DNA from 2 places in the Bradyrhizobium sp. 191 genome. Region 2 is predicted to be linked to the other one. Evidence: riboswitches for the same ligand, from Rfam matches in the RefSeq annotation. Region 2 holds a riboswitch; the other holds the start of a gene.
What was found. Region 2 has a riboswitch for glycine ahead of IVB23_RS35690 (D-amino acid dehydrogenase). Riboswitches for the same ligand answer to the same signal wherever they lie in the genome.

Region 1 (9,948 bases), 150 kb from region 2:
GCGCCGATCAGGATGACGATGCAGCCGATCAGCGCGCGCCGCTCGGCATGCACGGCCGCAAGCAGCGAGCGCATCGCCGGCGAATAGCGGATCAGCTTGAAGAACGGCAGCACGCCGAGCGCGGCCAGCGTCGCATGCCCGCCGGTGGCGAGCACGATTGCGGCGGGCAGGAACGCCATGAGATCGATGATGCCGAGCGCGGAGAAGGCGTAGCCGAGCCGGTCGGCCAGCGCGGAGCCCTTGCGCTGGGTGTGCCCCGCCACCGTCCACAGCCGCGCCGCATATTCCAGCGCGAACACGATCACGGACAGGACGGTGATGGCTGCGAACAGCGTGCCGAACTGCGCATCGAGCTCCGGCACCGAGGCGAGGATCATCGCGGCCACATTGAGCACGATGATCCCGATGATCAGCTGGATGAAGCGCGACCCGACCGAATAGGCCAAGGGATCGTGCTCCAGCAGATCGTAGAGGCGATCCCGAAATTCGGGATCGCGAAGCCCACGTCCGCGCGGAACGGGGGCCATGGCGACTTAAGCGCCCGCCATCGCTTTTTCGATCGCGGTGAGCGCGGCGGCCGCCTTGGCGCCATCGGGGCCGCCGGCCTGGGCCATGTCGGGCCGGCCGCCGCCGCCCTTGCCGCCGAGCGCCTCGGAGGCGATGCGCACGAGGTTCACGGCGTTGAAGCGCGCGGTCAGGTCCTGCGTCACGCCGACCACCACACCGGCCTTGCCGTCCTCGGTGACGCCGACGATGGCGACAACGCCCGAGCCGATCTGCTTCTTGCCGTCGTCGGCGAGGCTCTTGAGATCCTTCATCTCGATGCCTTCCACGGCACGCGCCATCAGCTTGACGTCGCCGACCTCGCGCACGCCCGAGGCTGCGCCGTTGCCGGCAGATGCGCCGCCGCCCATTGCGAGCTTCTTGCGGGCGTCGGACAACTCGCGCTCGAGCTTCTTGCGATCCTCCATCAGCGCGGCGATGCGCGCCGGCACGTCGTCGAGAGAGGTGCGCAGCTCGTTCGCCGCGGTCTTCGCCAGCGCCATGGTCTCGTTGGCGTGCCTGCGCGCGTAATTCCCGGTCAGCGCCTCGATGCGGCGCACGCCCGAGGCGACCGCGCTTTCGCCCGTCAGCGTGATCAGGCCGATATCGCCGGTGCGCTTCACGTGGGTGCCGCCGCAGAGCTCGACCGACCAGCCGAGCGCGTTGGCGCCGCGCTCGCGCGCAGTCCTGCCCATCGAGACGACGCGGACCTCGTCGCCGTATTTCTCGCCAAACAGCGCACGTGCACCGGCCTCGCGGGCCTCGTCCACGCCCATGATGCGGGTCGTGACCTCGTCGTTCTCCAGCACAACGTCGTTGGCGATGTCCTCGACGCGGGCGAGCTCCTCCGGCGTGATCGGCTTCGGATGCACGAAGTCGAAACGCAAGCGGTCGGGCGCGACCATCGAGCCGCGCTGGGCGATGTGATCGCCGAGCACCTGGCGCAGCGCCTCGTGAATGAGGTGGGTCGCCGAGTGATGCGCGCGGATCGAGGAGCGCCGCGAATGATCGACCTCGAGCTGCAGCGCGCTGCCGAGCCTGATTTCGCCGCTCTCGACCGTGCCGATGTGAACGAAGAAATCGCCGAGCTTCTTCTGCGTGTCGGTGACGCGGAACTTGACGCCGCCCTCACCCGTCAGCACGCCGGTGTCGCCGACCTGGCCGCCGGACTCCGCATAGAACGGCGTCTGGTTGAGCACGATCGCGCCCGTCTCGCCGGCCTTGAGGCTGGCGACTTCGTGGCCGTCCTTGACCAGCGCGGACACCACGCCTTCGGCGCTCTCGGTCTCGTAGCCCAGGAACTCGGTCGCACCCAGCTTCTCGCGCAGCGGGAACCAGACCGCCTCGGAAGCCGCCTCGCCCGAGCCCTTCCAGGACTCGCGCGCCTTCACCTTCTGGCGCTCCATCGCATCCGTGAACGCCGCCTGGTCGACGCCGATGCCGCGCGACTTCAGCGCGTCCTGCGTCAGGTCCAGCGGGAAGCCGTAGGTGTCGTAGAGCGTGAAGGCGACGTCGCCGTCGAACATGTCGCCCTTCTTCAGGCCCGCGCTCTTCTCATCCAGAATGGCCAAGCCGCGCGAAAGAGTCTTGCGGAAGCGGGTTTCTTCCAGCCGCAGCGTTTCCTCGATCAGATTCTCCGCGCGCATCAGGTCGGGATAGGCCTGGCCCATCTCGCGCACCAGCGCCCAGACCAGCCGATGCATCAGCGGCTCTTTCGCACCCAGCAGCTGCGCATGGCGCATCGCGCGGCGCATGATCCGGCGCAGCACGTAGCCGCGGCCCTCGTTCGAAGGCAGCACGCCGTCGGAGACGAGGAAGGCCGAGGAGCGTAGGTGATCGGCGATGACGCGGAACGAGGCCACGGTCTGCTCGTTCGGCCCGGTGCCGAGCGCGGACGCCGTCGCATCGATCAGGTTCTTGAACAGGTCGGTCTCGAACACGCTCTCGACGCCCTGGAGGATGCAGGCCATGCGCTCCAGGCCCATGCCGGTGTCGATCGAGGGACGCGGCAGCGGCTGGCGCTCCTCCTTCGTCACCTGCTCGAACTGCATGAACACGAGATTCCAGAATTCGAGGAAGCGGTCGCCGTCCTCCTCCGGCGAGCCCGGAGGCCCGCCCCAGATGTGCTCGCCGCGGTCGATGAAGATCTCCGAGCACGGGCCGCACGGGCCGGTGTCGCCCATCGCCCAGAAATTGTCCGAGGTCGGGATGCGGATGATGCGGTCTTCGGAGAAGCCGGCGATCTTCTTCCACAGCCCCGCCGCCTCGTCGTCGGTGTGGTAGACCGTGACGAGCAGCTTGTCCTTCTTCAGCCCGAACTCGGTGGTGATCAGCTTCCAGGCGAGCTCGATCGCGCGCTCCTTGAAATAGTCGCCGAACGAGAAATTGCCGAGCATCTCGAAGAAGGTGAGATGGCGCGCGGTGTAGCCGACATTGTCGAGGTCGTTGTGCTTGCCGCCGGCGCGCACGCATTTTTGCGAGGTGGTGGCGCGCTGATAGGGCCGCTTCTCCACGCCGGTGAAGACGTTCTTGAACTGCACCATGCCGGCATTGGTGAACATCAACGTGGGGTCGTTGCGCGGCACCAATGGCGAGGACGGCACGATCTCGTGGCCGTTCTCGGCAAAGAAGTTCAGAAAGGTCGACCTGATCTCGTTGACGCCGCTCATGTTCATCCAATCGGGTGTGCTTGGACCCGCTTCCTGCCATCCAAACCAGAGGTTAGGGCTGATATCTGCGGGCCAGAGCGCTTTTAGACAAGGCCTGCTTCAGTGTCCAGAAACTGTGCAAGGAGATCAGAGGGTTGCCGCAGGCGCGCAATCCCGGTTGAAAAGGCGAAACCGCCGCGTTGACAGGCTTGGCCGGCCTGTGGTCTGTAACCATCTATATCGTACGGCCACGTCGGGAGAGACCGGCTTCACTGCCGGCGCCGAAGGAGCAACCGCCCCGGAAACTCTCAGGCAAAAGGACCGCGTGGCTTTGACAGCATCTGGAAAGAGGCGCCGACGGGCCTAACAACCCGGGTGGCACCCGCCGACGGGATAATACTCTCAGGCACAGCGACAGATGGGGCTTCGACAGGTTGGCCCGGGGAATCGTCCCCGGGGAACCGCCGAGGACCCCTGTGATGCCAGTACCCGACGACCAGAAATCGCTCCGACAGACGCCCCTCCACGCCCTGCATGTGTCCCTCGGCGGCAAGATGGTGCCGTTCGCGGGCTACGACATGCCCGTGCAGTATCCTGCCGGCGTGCTGAAGGAGCACCTCCATACGCGCGCCGCGGCCGGCCTGTTCGATGTCTCCCATATGGGGCAGCTCGCGCTCCGGCCGAAGTCCGGCAAGGTCGAGGACGCCGCCCGCGCGCTGGAACGGCTGGTGCCGCAGGACATCGTGGCAATCGCGCCGGGACGGCAGCGCTACGCCCAGTTCACCAATGCGGACGGCGGGATTCTCGACGATCTCATGGTCGCCAATTTCGGCGATCACCTGTTCCTGGTCGTCAACGCCGCCTGCAAGGACGCGGACGAGGCGCATCTGCGCGCGCACCTCGCGGACGACTGCGTCATCGATTCTCTTGCCGACCGCGCGCTGATCGCGCTGCAGGGCCCGAAGGCGGAAGCGGCGCTGGCGAAATTGTGTGCAGAGGCGCCGTCGATGACATTCATGGATGCCGGCCCGCATGAGGTCGCCGGCGTCAAATGCTTCGTCTCGCGCTCCGGCTATACCGGCGAGGACGGCTTCGAAATCTCCGTTCCCGCCGCCGACGCCGAGCGCCTCACCAGGACGCTGCTCGAAAACCCGGACGTGCTGCCGATCGGCCTCGGCGCCCGCGACAGCCTGCGGCTCGAAGCCGGGCTCTGTCTCTACGGCCACGACATCGACACCGCGACCACGCCGGTCGAGGCCGCGCTGGAATGGTCGGTGCAGAAGAGCCGGCGCAGCGGCGGGTTGCGCGCCGGCGGTTTTCCCGGCGCCGACAAGATCCTTGCGCATTTCGATAGCGGCGCATCCCGCCGCCGTGTCGGCCTGCGCGCCGAAGGCCGCGCGCCGGTGCGCGAGGGCGCGCCGCTGTTTGCGGACGCGGCCGGCGGCGAGCCGATCGGCAAGGTCACCTCAGGCGGTTTCGGCCCGAGCCTGAATGCGCCGGTCGCGATGGGCTATGTGCCCACGAATCTGAGTGCGCTCGGCACCAAACTCTTCGCCGAGGTGCGCGGCCAGCGACTGCCGCTCGCAGTCGCCGCCATGCCCTTCGTGAAAAACACTTACAAACGCTGAGGACAAGACAATGACCACGACGCTGTACACCTCCGACCACGAATGGCTCGCGATCGACGGCGATACCGCCACGGTCGGCATCACCGACTACGCCCAGCAGCAGCTCGGCGACGTCGTATTCGTCGAATTGCCCAAGGTCGGCCGCAGCTTGAAGAAGGCTGAAGCCGCCGCGGTCGTGGAATCGGTGAAAGCCGCCTCCGACGTCTACGCGCCTGTTACGGGCGAAGTGCTCGAGGCCAACGAGGCGCTCGCCGCCGAGCCGGCGCTGGTCAATTCGGACGCGCAGGGCGCGGCCTGGTTCTTCAAGATCAAGATGGCCGACAAGAGCGAGCTCGGCAGCCTCATGGATGAGGCTGCCTACAAGGCGCACACGGCGTGAGATGACGAGGACAGCCGCCTCATACTCAGTGTCATCACCCGCGAAGGCGGGTGATCCAGTACGCCGCGGCCTCTCGGTTCAATCCGCGCTGCTGGTGAGTACTGGATGCCCCGCCTTCGCGGGGCATGACACCGACAGCCAAATCTAAAGCGAGGACCCATGATGACCGCGCACCGCAAGACCAACGGCGACACCGCCGCAAGTTTCGTCCGCCGCCACATCGGCCCCTCGGCGCGCGACGTCACCGCAATGTTAGAGGCCGTCGGCGCGAAAAGCGTCGACGCGCTGATGGCGGAGACGCTGCCGGCTTCGATCCGGCAGGCCACTCCGCTCGATCTCGGCAAGCCCTTGAGCGAAACCGAGGCGATCGCGCATATGGGCGAGCTCGCAGCCCAGAACCAGGTCTTCACCTCGCTGATCGGCCAAGGCTATTCCGGCACGATCCTGCCCGCGGTGATCCAGCGCAACATCCTGGAGAATCCGGCCTGGTACACGGCCTATACGCCCTACCAGCCCGAGATCAGCCAGGGCCGCCTGGAGGCGCTGTTCAACTTCCAGACCCTGATCTGCGACCTCACCGGGCTCGACGTCGCCAACGCCTCGCTGCTCGACGAGGCCACTGCCGCCGCCGAAGCCATGGCGCTCGCCGAGCGGCACTCGCAGGTCAAGGCGAAAGCGTTCTTCGTCGACAGGGACGTCCATCCGCAGACGCTCGCGGTGATGCGCACCCGCGCCGAGCCGCTGGGCTGGACCCTGATCGTCGGCGATCCCCTCACCGATCTCGACACGGCCGACGTGATCGGCGCGCTGCTGCAATATCCGGGCTCGTCGGGCGCTTTGCGCGACCTCAGGCCCGCGATCGCGGCGCTGAAGGCCAAGGGAGCGCTCGCAATCGTCGCGGCCGACCTGCTGGCGCTGACGCTGCTGGCCTCGCCCGGTGAGCTCGGGGCCGACATCGCGATCGGCTCCGCGCAGCGCTTCGGCGTGCCGATGGGCTATGGCGGGCCGCATGCGGCCTATATGGCGGTGCGCGATGCGCTGAAGCGCTCGCTGCCCGGCCGCATCGTCGGCCTCTCCGTCGACTCCCGCGGGATGCCGGCCTACCGCCTCGCGCTGCAGACGCGCGAGCAGCACATCCGCCGCGAGAAGGCGACCTCCAACATCTGCACCGCCCAGGTGCTGCTCGCCGTGATCGCCTCGATGTACGCGGTCTATCACGGCCCCGAGGGGCTCTCGCAGATCGCGCGCAACGTCCACCGCCGCACCGCCGTGCTCGCGAGCGGCCTGCGCAAGCTCGGCTTTGAGCCGCAGTCCGAAAACTTCTTCGACACGCTCAGCGTCGATGCCGGCGCCAGGCGCGCCGAGATCATCGCGCGCGCCGCGGCCGAACAGATCAATCTCGGCATCGGTGATGCGGCTCTGCGCATCGCGCTCGACGAGACCACGACGCCTGCGACGGTGGAAGCGGTCTGGCGCGCCTTCGGCGGCACCTTCGCTTATGCCGAGATCGACGCCGGCACGCGCGAGGCGCTGCCGGAGACGCTGAAGCGCACCACCCCGTTCCTCACCCATCCGGTCTTCCACGCGCATCGCTCGGAGACCGAGATGCTGCGCTACATGCGCAAGCTCAGCGATCGCGATCTCGCGCTCGACCGCGCCATGATCCCGCTCGGCTCCTGCACCATGAAGCTGAACGCGACCACCGAGATGATGCCGCTGACCTGGCCGGAATTTGGCTCGCTGCATCCGTTCGTCCCGCGCGAGCAGGCGAGCGGCTATCACGCGCTGTTCGCGCGGCTGGAAAGATGGCTGTGCGACATCACCGGCTATGACGCGATCTCGCTGCAGCCGAATTCCGGCGCGCAGGGCGAGTATGCCGGGCTGCTCGCGATCCGCGGCTATCACGCCGCGCGCGGGGAGAGCCACCGCAAGATCTGCCTGATCCCCTCCTCTGCCCATGGCACCAACCCGGCCTCGGCCGCGATGGCCGGCATGGACGTGGTCGTGGTCGCCTGCGAGAAGAACGGCGACGTCGACGTTGGTGATCTCCGCGCCAAGGCGGAGAAGCATTCGAACGACCTCGCCGCGGTCATGATCACCTATCCCTCGACGCACGGCGTGTTCGAGGAGCATATCCGCGAGATCTGCGACATCGTCCACGCCCATGGCGGCCAGGTGTATCTCGACGGCGCCAACCTGAACGCGCAGGTCGGCTTGTCCCGGCCGGGCGACTACGGCGCCGACGTCAGCCATCTCAACCTGCACAAGACCTTCTGCATCCCGCATGGCGGCGGCGGCCCCGGCATGGGCCCGATCGGCGTCAAGGCGCATCTCGCGCCGTTCCTGCCCGGACATCCCGCAACAGACGACGAAGCACCGGTCGGCCCGGTCTCGGCCGCGCCGTTCGGCTCGGCGTCGATCCTGACCATCTCCTACATCTACATCCTGATGATGGGCGGCGAAGGACTGAAACGCGCGACCGAGATCGCGATCCTCAACGCCAACTACATCGCAGCGCGGCTCGATGCGCACTTCCCGGTGCTCTACAAGAACGAGAAGGGCCGCGTCGCGCATGAATGTATCGTCGACCCGCGGCCGCTGAAGACGACCTCAGGCGTCACCGTCGACGACATCGCCAAACGGCTGATCGACTACGGCTTCCACGCGCCCACCATGAGCTTCCCGGTGCCGGGCACGCTGATGATCGAGCCGACCGAGTCGGAATCGAAGGCGGAGCTGGATCGTTTTTGCGACGCCATGATTGCGATCCGCAAGGAGATCGCCGAGGTCGAGGCCGGCCGCTTCAAGATCGAAGCCTCGCCCTTGCGTCACGCCCCGCACACCGTGCACGACATCGCCGATGACGATTGGAATCGCGCCTACACCCGCAGCGAAGGCTGCTTCCCCGACGGCGTCTCGCGCACCGACAAGTATTGGTGCCCCGTGGGCCGCGTCGACAACGTCTACGGCGACCGCAATCTCGTCTGCTCCTGCCCGCCGGTGAGCGATTACGCGCAAGCCGCGGAGTAGGATTTGTAGGGTGGGTTAGCGGGCGGTCGCGCGAAGCGCAGGCCGCCGGCGTAACCCACCACTTCAGCTTTCGCGGAGATAAACAGTGGTGGATTACGCCTTCGGCTAATCCACCCTACAACACTGAATGCGCCGCTAAAGCATGATCCGGAAAAGTGCGCAGCGGTTTTCCGAAAAGATCATGCTTAAACAACAACCTAAAGCGCGATGACGATTCATCCTAATCGCATCGCGCTTTAGGGCGCGATCAACGACTGGCGCTCGCCATCCCAGCGCCAAAGCCGTTCACTGGTGAGAAGCGTGCCGCCCCACCAGCGTTTGATCGGGTTGGGACCGCGAAAATCTTCCCGGCCCGCCAGGACCGCCTCGCCAAACTCCGTCAGCGACAGCCGGCTCCGGCGAAAGGCAGCATTACGACTTCTCGCGTTGTCCGGACCGAGTGTCGCCAGCTTGCTGTCCAGACCCGCGATCGCCGGCGCCGGGCCAAATGCGAGCCCTTCGAGCAACGCGCCCAACTCCCACGGATCGAACACGCGTGTTGCCAGCGCGCCCGGCCGAAACAGCTCATCGGTGCGACTGTGTCCGCCTGCAATCCGCTCGAGAAGCCGCGTCTCCGTCGCGCCCAGTCCCGTCGCCGGCGACGGCAGTTCTGCGAGCAGGTCTTCCATCGCCGGCTTCAGGAAAGACAGCTTGCCGAGCGGCCTGTCGAGCAGCCCGGCGCAAAGCTCGGGCGTCGGCGCGCGGTAAGCTTCCCAGGCCATGCTGGCGATCCCAAGATCGCTTTCCACGATATCGACCTGCCGCACGTCAGGGTGACGAAGCTCTGAGGGATCTGCTCCGCGCAGATCGAAATCGACGCGTCGCAATCTCAGCTTCTCCGTGATGGATGGTTCGGAACGCAAGTAATCGAGGAGCCAGATCAACTGCAATTGACTATTGGGTTCGGGATCGAACCACAGTTCGATGAGATCGACCCCGTAGGTTTCGCAGACCCAGAGCAACGCACCCGCCCGATCCTGGCGCCTGAGAAGGGGCGATTGACGGACGCCGACGCAATCCGACCAGTGCATCCCGTTAGACCACCACCTGGAGGCGAGATAGCTACTGAGGTGGTCAGCCGTGGGAAGTGGCCCGGAAGCGAAGCGATAGATGAAGGGGACGACCATGTCGGCGCGATCGGCGTGGGCAAGACCGACGCCGGACGAGCTGGTCAAGATCACACGCTTCATCTCGACGCGTCCTTCCTCACGCCAAACGAAACGGGCACCGATGACGTCGGCAACTCAACGTCCTCAGTGCCCGCTCCTCGCGAAAACTCGACTGCTTGAAACTTACTCGTCCGCCGGCTCCTCGCCGTCGGCGTCGCGCTCGGGCGTGCCGGCGAGAATCTGCTCGGCGATCAGGCCGGAGTTCTGGCGGATCGCGGTCTCGATCTTGGCGGTGATGTCAGGGTTGGCCTTCAGGAATGCTTTCGAGTTCTCGCGGCCCTGGCCGAGGCGCTGGCTGTCATAGGAGAACCAGGCGCCGGACTTCTCGACAATGCCGGCCTTGACGCCGAGATCGAGGATCTCGCCCATCTTGGAGACGCCCTCGCCGTACATGATGTCGAACTCGACCTGCTTGAACGGCGGCGCCAGCTTGTTCTTCACCACCTTGACGCGGGTGGTGTTGCCGACGACTTCGTCGCGCTCCTTGATCGCGCCGATGCGGCGGATGTCGA
Region 2 (9,948 bases):
GGGAAGGGTATCGACTGACATTTGTTCTTATCCTTGCCTCAGTACCGGATCCGGGGATCGAGCAGGGTGTAGGCGACGTCGATGAGAAGATTGACGACGACATAGATCAGCGACGTCAGCAGGATCATCGCCTGGATCACCGGATAGTCGCGCGCCAACACCGCATCAACAGTGAGGCGGCCGATGCCGGGAATGTTGAACACGCTCTCGGTGACGACGACGCCGGAGATCAGGAGCGCGAAGCCGGTGCCGATCACGGTGATCACGGGGACCGCGGCGTTGCGCAGTGCATGGCGCATCATCACCGCGACCTCGTTGATGCCTTTGGCGCGCGCGGTACGGACATAGTCCTCGCCGAGCACGTCGAGCATCGCCGCGCGCGTCATGCGCGCGATCAGGGCGATGTAGATGAAGGAGAGTGCGCAGGTCGGCAGGATGATGCGCTCGAAGAACGGCCCGAAGCCGTTGAAGATGCTGCGGAAGCCCTGGACCGGGACCCAGCGCAGCTCGATCGCGAAGACCTGGATCAGGAGATACCCGACCACGAACACCGGCACCGAGAAGCCGAGCACGGACAGGCCCATCACGAAGCGGTCGATCCAGGTGCCGTGCTTCCAGGCCGCAATCACCCCCAGGGGCACGGCGACGATGACGGCGAGGATGATGGTCGACAGCGCGATCGAGATCGACGGCTCGACGCGCTGGCCGATCATCTTCATGACAGGCAGGTTGGAGATCAGCGAGGTCCCGAGGTCGCCGTGCAGCAGCTTGTTCACCCAGGTGATGAACTGCACGATCAGGGGCTCGTTCAGCCCGAGCGAGGCGCGGATGCGCTCGAGCCGTTCCGGTGTCGCGTTGTCGCCCGCGAGAATCGCGGCGGGATCGCCCGGCGTCAGCCGCAGAAGCAGGAACACGAACAGCGCGACGACGCCCATCACGGGCACCGCGGCCAGAACGCGGCGAATAAGATAACCCAGCATGCACTTATCTCCGGCTACGGAACGTGTGGAGCCCTGAGGCTCCCGTGAACTCTGTCGTGTCTATCATGCCTATCACTTGGGCTGGAAAGGCCGCCCGGAGACGCAGTCCTCTTAGGGCAAATTGTGTGCCAAGGGCTGCGCCGTCGCAAGAGGCCGGCATGTCTCCGATATCGACCACTCAGGATGCACGTCGCAGTTCACGCTCAACCCCAAGTGAAGGTGCCGTCGGTGGCGCGTTGAGGCCGCGCCAGCCGTCGATGGTCTGGGCGATCATCTGCGCCGTCGCGGCCGACAGGGTCCAGCCGAGATGGCCGTGGCCGGTGTTGAAGAACACGCCCGGTATCCGTCCTGCGCGCACGACCGGCATCATGTTCGGCATCATCGGGCGCAGCCCGGCCCACGGCACGACGCGCGACGTTTCGACGGCGGGGAAGTTGTTGCGCACCCAGTCGATCAGCGGCTGCACGCGGTCGGCGCGGATATCGCGATTGAAGTCGTTGAATTCGGCGGTGCCGGCGACGCGAAAACGATCGGCGCCGAGCCGGCTGGTGACGATCTTGGCGGCTTCGTCGAGCAGGCTCACCGTTGGGGTGGCGTTGCGACTTTCGACGGTGTCGAGCTGCACCGTGATCGAGTAGCCCTTCACCGGATAGACGTTGACGCGCTCGTCGAGCAGGGCGGCGAAGTGACGGCTCGCAACGCCAGCGCAGACCACGACGCCGTCGGCGTTCAGTGCGCCGCGCCCGGCCGCGACGGCATCGCTCGCGGCCAGATCGGCCCAGCCGATGACGAAGCCGCTGCCGGCCCGCGCAATTGAATCGATGTTGGCTTCGTGAATGAAGGTCGCGCCACGCCGCTTGCAGGCTTCCGCCAGGCCGCGGGTGAACTTGTGGATATCTCCGGTCGCATCCGACGGCGTGTAGAAGCCGCCATAATAGTCCTTGCGCAGTGTCGGCTCGATGCTGCGGATTTCCTCCGGCGTCACCGGGCGGCGGTCGAGGCCGCCTTCCTGCAGCAGCGCGTTGACGCGCAGACCGGATTCGAAGCCGGCCTTGTCACGATAGATGTGGAGGATGCCGCGGCGTTCGAGATCGAAGTCGATCCCCTCGCGCGCCGCGATGTCGAACAGGTACCTGCGCGCTTCGATCGCGAGCCGCGTGGTCTCGATGGTGTTGGCGCGGTAGTTGCCGATGTTGGCGACGAACTCGCTCATCCAGGAATATTTGTGCCAGTTCGGCCGCGGGTTCATCAGCAGCGGCGCGTCGCGCCGAAACATCCAGCGCAAGCCCTTCAGGATCGTCGCCGTGCTGTTCCACACTTCGGCGTTCGATGCGGAGAGCTGCCCGCCGTTGGCGAAGGACGTCTCCATCGCGGCGTAGCGGTGCTTGTCGAGCACCGTCACCCTGTAGCCGCGTTCGAGCAGGGCATAGGCGGTCGTGACGCCGGTGATGCCGGCGCCGATGATGGCGATATGGGTCATGACTAGGTTCGGGGCTCCCGTGTTTAGAGTCGGCTAACCGCCGGCCAAAGGCCGTTGGCGGCGCCCCATCTGTCACGGTTACCTGAGAGCTTGATCCGCTGCGGATCTCGCAACGGACTATCCCCTTCGGTGGGCGTTACGATTGCCTGAAATCGCGCCGCCTCTCTCCAGATCGTCCTGACGAAACGGTCCTTTTGCCTGAGAGTTTCCGGGGCGGTTGCTCCGTCGGCGCCGCAACGAAAGCCGAAAGCCTTCGCCGCGATCTCTCCCGCATCATCGCGTGGACGGCCGAGCAGTACGATACGCCTCATTTTTAGACAAGGCTAAATTTCGACCGTGACTGCCGACGTATTGTGCAGTGCGAAGTCGTCGCAGTCATTCCGGGGCGCGCGTAGCGCGAACCCGGAATCTCGAGATTCCGGGTTCGATGCTAACGCATCGCCCCGGAATGACGGGCGGACTATTCCAGCGTCGCCAGCAATCCCGCCATCAGCCGCCCGCGCTCGACCAGGCTATCGACTTCGATGAACTCCTCCAGCGTGTGCCCGTTGCCGCCGCGAACGCCCAGGCCGTCGAGCGTGGGAATTCCCATCGCGCCGGTGAAGTTGCCGTCGGAGCCGCCGCCGGAGCTGGCATGCGGTAATTCCGCGCCGAGCGATTTGGCGATGCCGCGCGCCTTCTCATAGAGCGCCATGGTGCCGGCATCCGGCTCCCAAACCGGACGCGTCACGCCGCGCGTGACCTTGAACGTGACGTCGTTGCTGGTGCCCGACAGCGCCAGCATCCTCTCGACACCGCGGTCGAGATCGGCCTGACGCTTGGCCATGGAGAGCGCTTCGCCGGTCGCGGTCGTTGCAACGCAATTGACCCATTGTCCGCCGTGGACGACGCCGACCGAGAAGGTACAGTCCTCCGTCGTCATCGCGTCGATCGCAAGGATCTGCCGCGCCATCTCTCGGATCGCCGAGCGTCCGGCCGACAACGTGGCGCCGGCGTGGCTCGGCCGTCCCGTCGCCTCGAGATTGAAGCGCGCGATGGCGTAGCGTCCGGTGGTGACGCCGTTGTCGGCGCGGCCGGGCTCCGGCACCAGCACGTATTTGTTGCGCGCCGCTTCCGCCTCGATGATGTCCCGCGTCGAAGGCGTGCCGACTTCCTCATCCGGCGTGAACAGCACGGTGATCGGCAGCGGTGTGGTGAAGGAGGCGCGCGCCAGTTGCCGGATCGCTTCCAGCGAGAGGTAATTGCCGCCCTTCATATCGTAGATGCCGGGGCCATAGCACTTGTTGCCCTCGCGCCGCCATTTCAGCTTCTCGATGGTGCCGACCGGATGAACGGTATCCATATGTCCGGCGATCAGGATGCCCGGCTCGCCCTGCTTGGGATGAGGAAACCGCGCGCGGATGACGCCGCCAAAGCCCTGGCGGCCGGCAATGCGCTCGATCGTCGCACCCATGATCGCCATATCCCGCGCCGCGATATCGAGCATGCGGTCCACGGCGCCTGCATCCCAGGTCGGACTCTCGCATTCGACCCAGCCGCGCAGGCCCTCGAGCATCGCCTCGGAATCAAAGGGAAGATTGGCAGGATTCATCTCAATGTCTCTCAAGCTTCGAAAGATGGAACGCGCATTGCATCGGCGCGGGGCAGGACAAGCGGAGGGTGTTGTAGAGCCAAACCGATCTTTGTGGAGCCCGTGCGCGCGCCGTGAGGGGCTGCGACGAAACCGGATTGACGCGCTCGGCACTGTCTGCAAGTCTCAAAAAGATAAAGGCATTGCATGAGGTTAGTTCGCCCAACGAATGAACCGCATGCTCAACCAATGACCTGCCTTTGAACAGTTTCACGTCAGGAGAACTTTCTATGTTCCACTTCATGCGCCGGGGGCGTCGCGCGTTCGCCTCCAAACTTGCGCTGTCGGTCGTCGCGCTTTCGACCGCGCTGGCCTCGCCAGTGCTTGCGGCCGGCAAGACCATTACGGCGGTGATGCATTCGGATCTGCGCATCATCGACCCGATCTTCACCACGGCCTATATCACGCGTGACCATGGCTACATGATTTACGACACGCTGGTGGCCCCGGATTCGAGCTTCAAGATCCAGCCCCAGATGGCGGACTGGAAGATCTCCGACGACAAGCTCACCTACACCTTCACGCTGCGCGACGGCCTGAAGTGGCATGACGGCGCGCCGGTGACGGCGGAAGACTGCGTCGCTTCGCTGAAGCGCTGGGCAGCGGTCGACGGCATGGGCCAGAAGCTCATGGACTTCACCGCGAGCATCGAGGCGACCGACGCCAAGACCATCACGCTGAAGCTGAAGGAGCCCTACGGCCTCGTGCTCGATTCCATCGGCAAGCCGTCCTCGCGCGTCGCCTTCATGATGCCGAAGCGTCTCGCCGAGACGCCGCCGGACAAGCAGATCCCGGAGCAGATCGGCTCGGGTCCCTTCAAGTTCGTGGCGTCGGAATTCCAGCCCGGCGTGAAGGCGGTCTACGTCAAGAACGCCGACTACGTGCCGCGCAAGGAGCCGGCGAGCTGGACCTCCGGCGGCAAGGTGGTGAAGGTGGATCGCGTCGAGTGGATCACCATGCCGGACTCGCAGACCGCAGTGAACGCGCTGCAGTCGGGCGACATCGATTTCATGGAGAACCTGCCGTATGACATGCTACCGGTGCTGGAATCGAACAAGGAGCTCACGATCGAGGTCTCCAACAAGTTCGGTTTCCAGACGCTCGGCCGCATGAACTTCCTGCATCCGCCGTTCGACAACGTGAAGGTGCGGCGAGCTGCCCTGCTGGCGATGAACCAGAAGGACGTTCTCGATGCGCTCGTCGGCAACCCGAAATATCAGAAGATCTGCGGCGCCTTCTTCGTGTGCGATACGCCGCTCGCGACCGACGTCGGCGCCGAGACCCTCATCAAGGGCAACGGCATGGCTGCAGCCAAGAAGGCGCTTGCCGAGTCCGGCTACGACGGCACGCCGATCGTGATCATGGCGCCCGGCGACGTCACGACGCTCAAGGCGCAGCCGATCGTTGCGGCCCAGCTGCTGCGCGAGGCCGGATTCAAGGTCGACCTGCAGGCGACTGACTGGCAGACGGTGGTGAGCCGGCGCGCCAGCCAGAAGCCGCCGAAGGAGGGCGGCTGGAACATGTTCTTCACCAACTGGGTCGCGGCCGACGTCGCCAACCCGATCGCCAATCTCTCGATCGGCGGCCAGGGCAAGAAGGGCTGGTTCGGCTGGGCCGAAGACCCCAAGATCGAGCAGCTCAAGGACGCGTTCGTCCGCGCCCCCTCGCTCGACGCGCAGAAGAAGATCGCGGCCGAGATCCAGCAGGAGGCGTACGATCAGGTGATCTACATCCCGCTGGGGCAGTATCTCCTGCCGAGCGGCTGGCGCAAATCGCTGACCGGCCTGCTCGACGGTCCGGCGACGCCGCTGTTCTGGAACGTCAGCAAGTCGGAGTAGGCAACAGCGCCTCCGTCCGAAAAGCGAACGGCGCCGGGGGGAACCGCGGCGCCGTTTTCTATGACATGATTTCGGTCTGAATCAGCAGTGGCTGTCGCGCACCTGCTCCAGACCTTCACTTGCGAATGGCAGGCTTCGGTCCCGCCGCTCTTCGAACAGTTCCCGAGGAGCGGGCCGCTCGGTCTTCGACGCGGGCTGATCCGCTCTGCTCTCTTGTTCCATCTCGCCGATCCTCTCGATTGCTGCGGTACAACATCGAGAGGTCCGGGAAGTTCCTCAGGCGATGGGGCGATGATGCGGCTTGAACAGCCGCCCTTTCTCCACCACCAGCACGATCGCGAGCGCGGCGAGGGTCGACAGGAAGAAGCCGACCGAGAAGGGCAGCAGCGTGCCGTCGAAGCTCTGCCCGATCGCCATGCCGACCACGATCCCGATCAGCGTCGTGATCGAGCCGTAAAGCGAGGAGGCGGTGCCGGCGATGTGTCCCTGCGGCTCCATCGCGAGCGCAGTGAAGTTGGCGACCATCATGCCGAACGAGAACATCATCAGGGCGGAGAGCAGCATGAAAAGGGACAGTGGCAGCATGCCGAGGCTTTCCGTCAGCAGCATCACGCCGGCCACGGCGGTATAGAGCGTCAGCGCGCCGTGCGAGATCACGCGCATGCCGAGCCGTCCGACCAGCCTTGCATTGAGGAAGCCGGCAATGGCGACGCCGACCGCGACCGCCGCGAAAGCGAGCGGAAAGTAATGGCCGAGGCGATAGATGCCGGTGAAGATCTGCTGGGCGCAGAAGACGTAGGCGAATAGTGCGCCCATCACGCTGCCGGCGGCCGTGGCATAGCCGATGGTCTGGCGATGGGTCACGGTCTGCCGGAACGCGGAGAGCACGTCGGCGGGCGCCAGCGACCGGCGCTCGGACTCGGGAAGGGTTTCAGGCAGCCGCAGCACGCACCATGCGAGCGCGAGCAGGCCGTAGAGCATCAGCACCACGAAGATGCCGCGCCACGCCGTGACCAGCAGCACCGTCTGTCCGAACGAAGGGGCGACCACGGGCACTGCGATGAAGATCATCATGGCGAGCGACATCACGCTCGCCATGCGGCGGCCGACATAGCAGTCGCGCACGATCGAGGTCGCGATCACGCGCGTCGCCGCGGTGCCGAGGCCCTGAAGCGCGCGCGCCAGCAGCAGCGTCTCGAACGAGGGCGCTGCGACCGCCAGCACGCTCGCCACGGCATAGACCGCCATGCCGCCGAGCAGCACCGGCCGGCGGCCGAAGCGGTCCGACAGGGGGCCCATGACGAACTGGCCGACGCCGAAACCGATCAGGAAGATCGACAGCACCAGCTGAAGATGGTTCGCGACGGGAATCTCGAAGGCGGCACCGATGTTGGGCAGCGCCGGCAGCATCATGTCCATCGCAAGCGGATTGAGCGCCATGATGGCCGCGATCACGATGACGAATTCTGGAAAACCCATCGGGCGGTGTCCCGCGGACACCCAATCGTCGGCATTGACGTCAGACAAGAAGGTTACCCCTGAAATACAGGGGCGTTATCTACCCTCGATGCTGCATCGCACAACCCTCGTTTCGGGATGGCTGGCAGGCGGATCGGGGGCGGACAAGATTTGGCGAGAGCCGTCGGCGCCGACGGCAAAGGAGGTCAGCGGGTGCTGCGGGCCCGCTCGAACAGATCGAGCGCCAACTGTCCGGCGGCGGCATCGTGGATCAGCATCACGGTCGTGGCGCCGTCGAGCTGGATCACGAGCTGGCGCGCGAGTCGGACGAATTCGTACAGCGCGAAAGCGCCTTGCAGGACGTCATGGATTTACCGCGCGGTCGTTTTCGGGCCGCGCACGGCCTGCGCGATCAGCTCCGTTGGTGCGGGCAGCCGGGGTCGAACCGGCACAGCGCTTTGCGCACCGAGGGATTCCTTGTTCGCTGCCGGCGCCGGGCGCTAGCTAGACTACGCCGCGCGACGCACCGATCCTGCTTGCGATGAGGCCGATGCCCACGAAAGCGAGCGTGAGACCCCACACGTTCAACCCAAAACTGCTATGTCCGCCAACTCCCTGTGCCGCAAGCAGCGAAAGGCCGGCGCCTGTCATGAATGCGCCGAGCACGTAGCGCCACGCGGGCGCCGGTGCGCCGTCGGTTGCGCGCGGCCGCTCAAAGCGTCCGAAGGCCGCAACAAGAGGAATGAGCGCCATCGCATTCGCTGCGAGCCAGGGGAACCGGGACCACCACCACTCAGAGCTTCCTGGCTCAAGCCGCAGACCGAAGCCACCGGCGAGATAGGCGACGAGGATCACAAGGGTGGTGGCCGTCAGGTGCCAGATGAACATCGTCATGATGTTGCTATTCATCACCACGGTGGCGGTCCACGCGACGCGGCCAGCCAGCCAGCGGCGCGCAGGTGCTTGCGCAGCAAGCAGCAACCCGCCTTGCATGATTGCGAGCGCTATCAGCGTGACCTTCGGCGGCGTCGTGGTGCTGATCGGATCGCCGGGGACGCCAATCATTGAGACAGGATAGGCCCCGTTCTGTACCAGTAAGAATAGCGTTGCAAAGCCCAGAACGGCACCGACAAGCAGCGTCCCGCGCGCGGAAAACCGCTCGTCGAGCCACGCATACCCGAGCATGAAGATCGCCGCCCAGACGAAGAGATAGTTGGCGAAACCAAGCCAACGCAAACCGACTGAAAAGTACATGACATCAATAGCGACCGCAGCCGCTGTCAAAGCCCAGAACGATCTCATACCAAATCGGGTCCACGCGCTTTCCATGGCTGGCACCAGCAGAGTAATTCCGATATACACCGCAAGGAACCAGATTGGTATGAACGCCGCCTGCGAACCATAGCTGATCAGCTCCGGCCGCACGCCGCGGGCGTACTCAATGGCAACGATCGCTACCCAAACCACGAGCAGTGGCAGGATTGGCCACACGAGACGGCGCAACCGGCCTTCAAGCCAGGCTGCATATGACTTGTGGTCCCGCCGCGCGGCACGCCAGCTGGTGCCGTTCGCGTATCCGCCGACCATAAAGAAAATCGGCATAACCTGCACGATCCATGTGAGCCAGGCGGTCCAGGGAACGACCGTCAGGATGTGGGATGTGGTCAACGTGTCGGCTGCGTCGAAATAGGGCGCGGCGGCCAGCCAGTGCCCGACGGTCACCATCAGCATCGACATAGCTCGTAGGAAATCGACGTAGCGGTTTCGGGACGGGGGCGTCCGGTCAGCAAGCTCGGCAGCACGGGACCAAGCTGCCATGATCGTTCTCCAACGTGGCGTTCAGCGTGTTATGGCCAAGCGGACCGCGATCGCTTTATGCAGCCCGGCTGTCAATCGACCGCGACTCCTCACGCAACTGCCGGCGCAAGATCTTGCCGACATTGGTCTGCGGCAGCTCGCTCCTGAACTCCACCAGCCGCGGGACCTTGTATGGCGTGAGCCGCGTCTGGCAGTAGGCGATCAGGTCCGCTTCGGTGAGGTTTGGATCATTCTTGACGACGAACAGCTTTACCGCCTCGCCGGAGCGCGGATCGGGGATGCCGATCACCCCGCATTCGCCCACTCCCGGGTGGCTCGAGACCACAGCCTCGACCTCGTTCGGATAGACCTTGAACCCGGAGACCGTGATCATGTCCTTCTTGCGATCGACGATCCGGGCCCGTCCGGTTTCGTCCATGATGCCGATATCACCGGTAAGGAAGAAGCCGTCGGGTGTCATGACGTTGGCCGTCTCATCCGGTCGTTTCCAGTAGCCCGCCATCACCTGCGGGCCGCGCGCACAGATCTCGCCCGGCTGCCCAAGCGGCACCGCGTTGTTGTCGTCGTCACGAATCGAGATGTCCGTTGATGGCAAGGGCAGTCCTATGGTCCCGTCCCACGCCGGATCGAGCGGCGAACTGCACGTCAGGACCGGTGACGTCTCCGATAGGCCATAACCTTCCCACAGCGGCGCGCCCGTCGCCGTGAACCAACGGTCCGCTACCGCTTTCTGCACCGGCATGC

Region 1: it holds a riboswitch for glycine, as region 2 does, so the genes downstream of both, gcvT (glycine cleavage system aminomethyltransferase GcvT) here and IVB23_RS35690 (D-amino acid dehydrogenase) in region 2, are expected to answer to the same signal.

The regions. Positions count from the first base shown of each region.
Region 1 covers NZ_CP064692.1:7,459,149-7,469,096, reverse strand. The annotation lists gene IVB23_RS34985 (cyclic nucleotide-gated ion channel) at 1-527, opposite strand, end outside; gene alaS (alanine--tRNA ligase) at 534-3,212, opposite strand; glycine riboswitch at 3,436-3,524, shown strand; gene gcvT (glycine cleavage system aminomethyltransferase GcvT) at 3,671-4,819, shown strand; gene gcvH (glycine cleavage system protein GcvH) at 4,830-5,198, shown strand; gene gcvP (aminomethyl-transferring glycine dehydrogenase) at 5,361-8,228, shown strand; gene IVB23_RS34960 (hypothetical protein) at 8,465-9,457, opposite strand; gene recA (recombinase RecA) at 9,560-9,948, opposite strand, start outside.
Region 2 covers NZ_CP064692.1:7,606,894-7,616,841, forward strand. The annotation lists gene IVB23_RS35680 (ABC transporter permease) at 1-21, opposite strand, end outside; gene IVB23_RS35685 (ABC transporter permease) at 39-980, opposite strand; gene IVB23_RS35690 (D-amino acid dehydrogenase) at 1,159-2,460, opposite strand; glycine riboswitch at 2,528-2,633, opposite strand; glycine riboswitch at 2,637-2,741, opposite strand; gene IVB23_RS35695 (M20/M25/M40 family metallo-hydrolase) at 2,921-4,051, opposite strand; gene IVB23_RS35700 (ABC transporter substrate-binding protein) at 4,321-5,928, shown strand; gene IVB23_RS35705 (multidrug effflux MFS transporter) at 6,205-7,455, opposite strand; gene IVB23_RS35710 (acyltransferase family protein) at 7,891-9,117, opposite strand; gene IVB23_RS35715 (long-chain-fatty-acid--CoA ligase) at 9,260-9,948, opposite strand, start outside.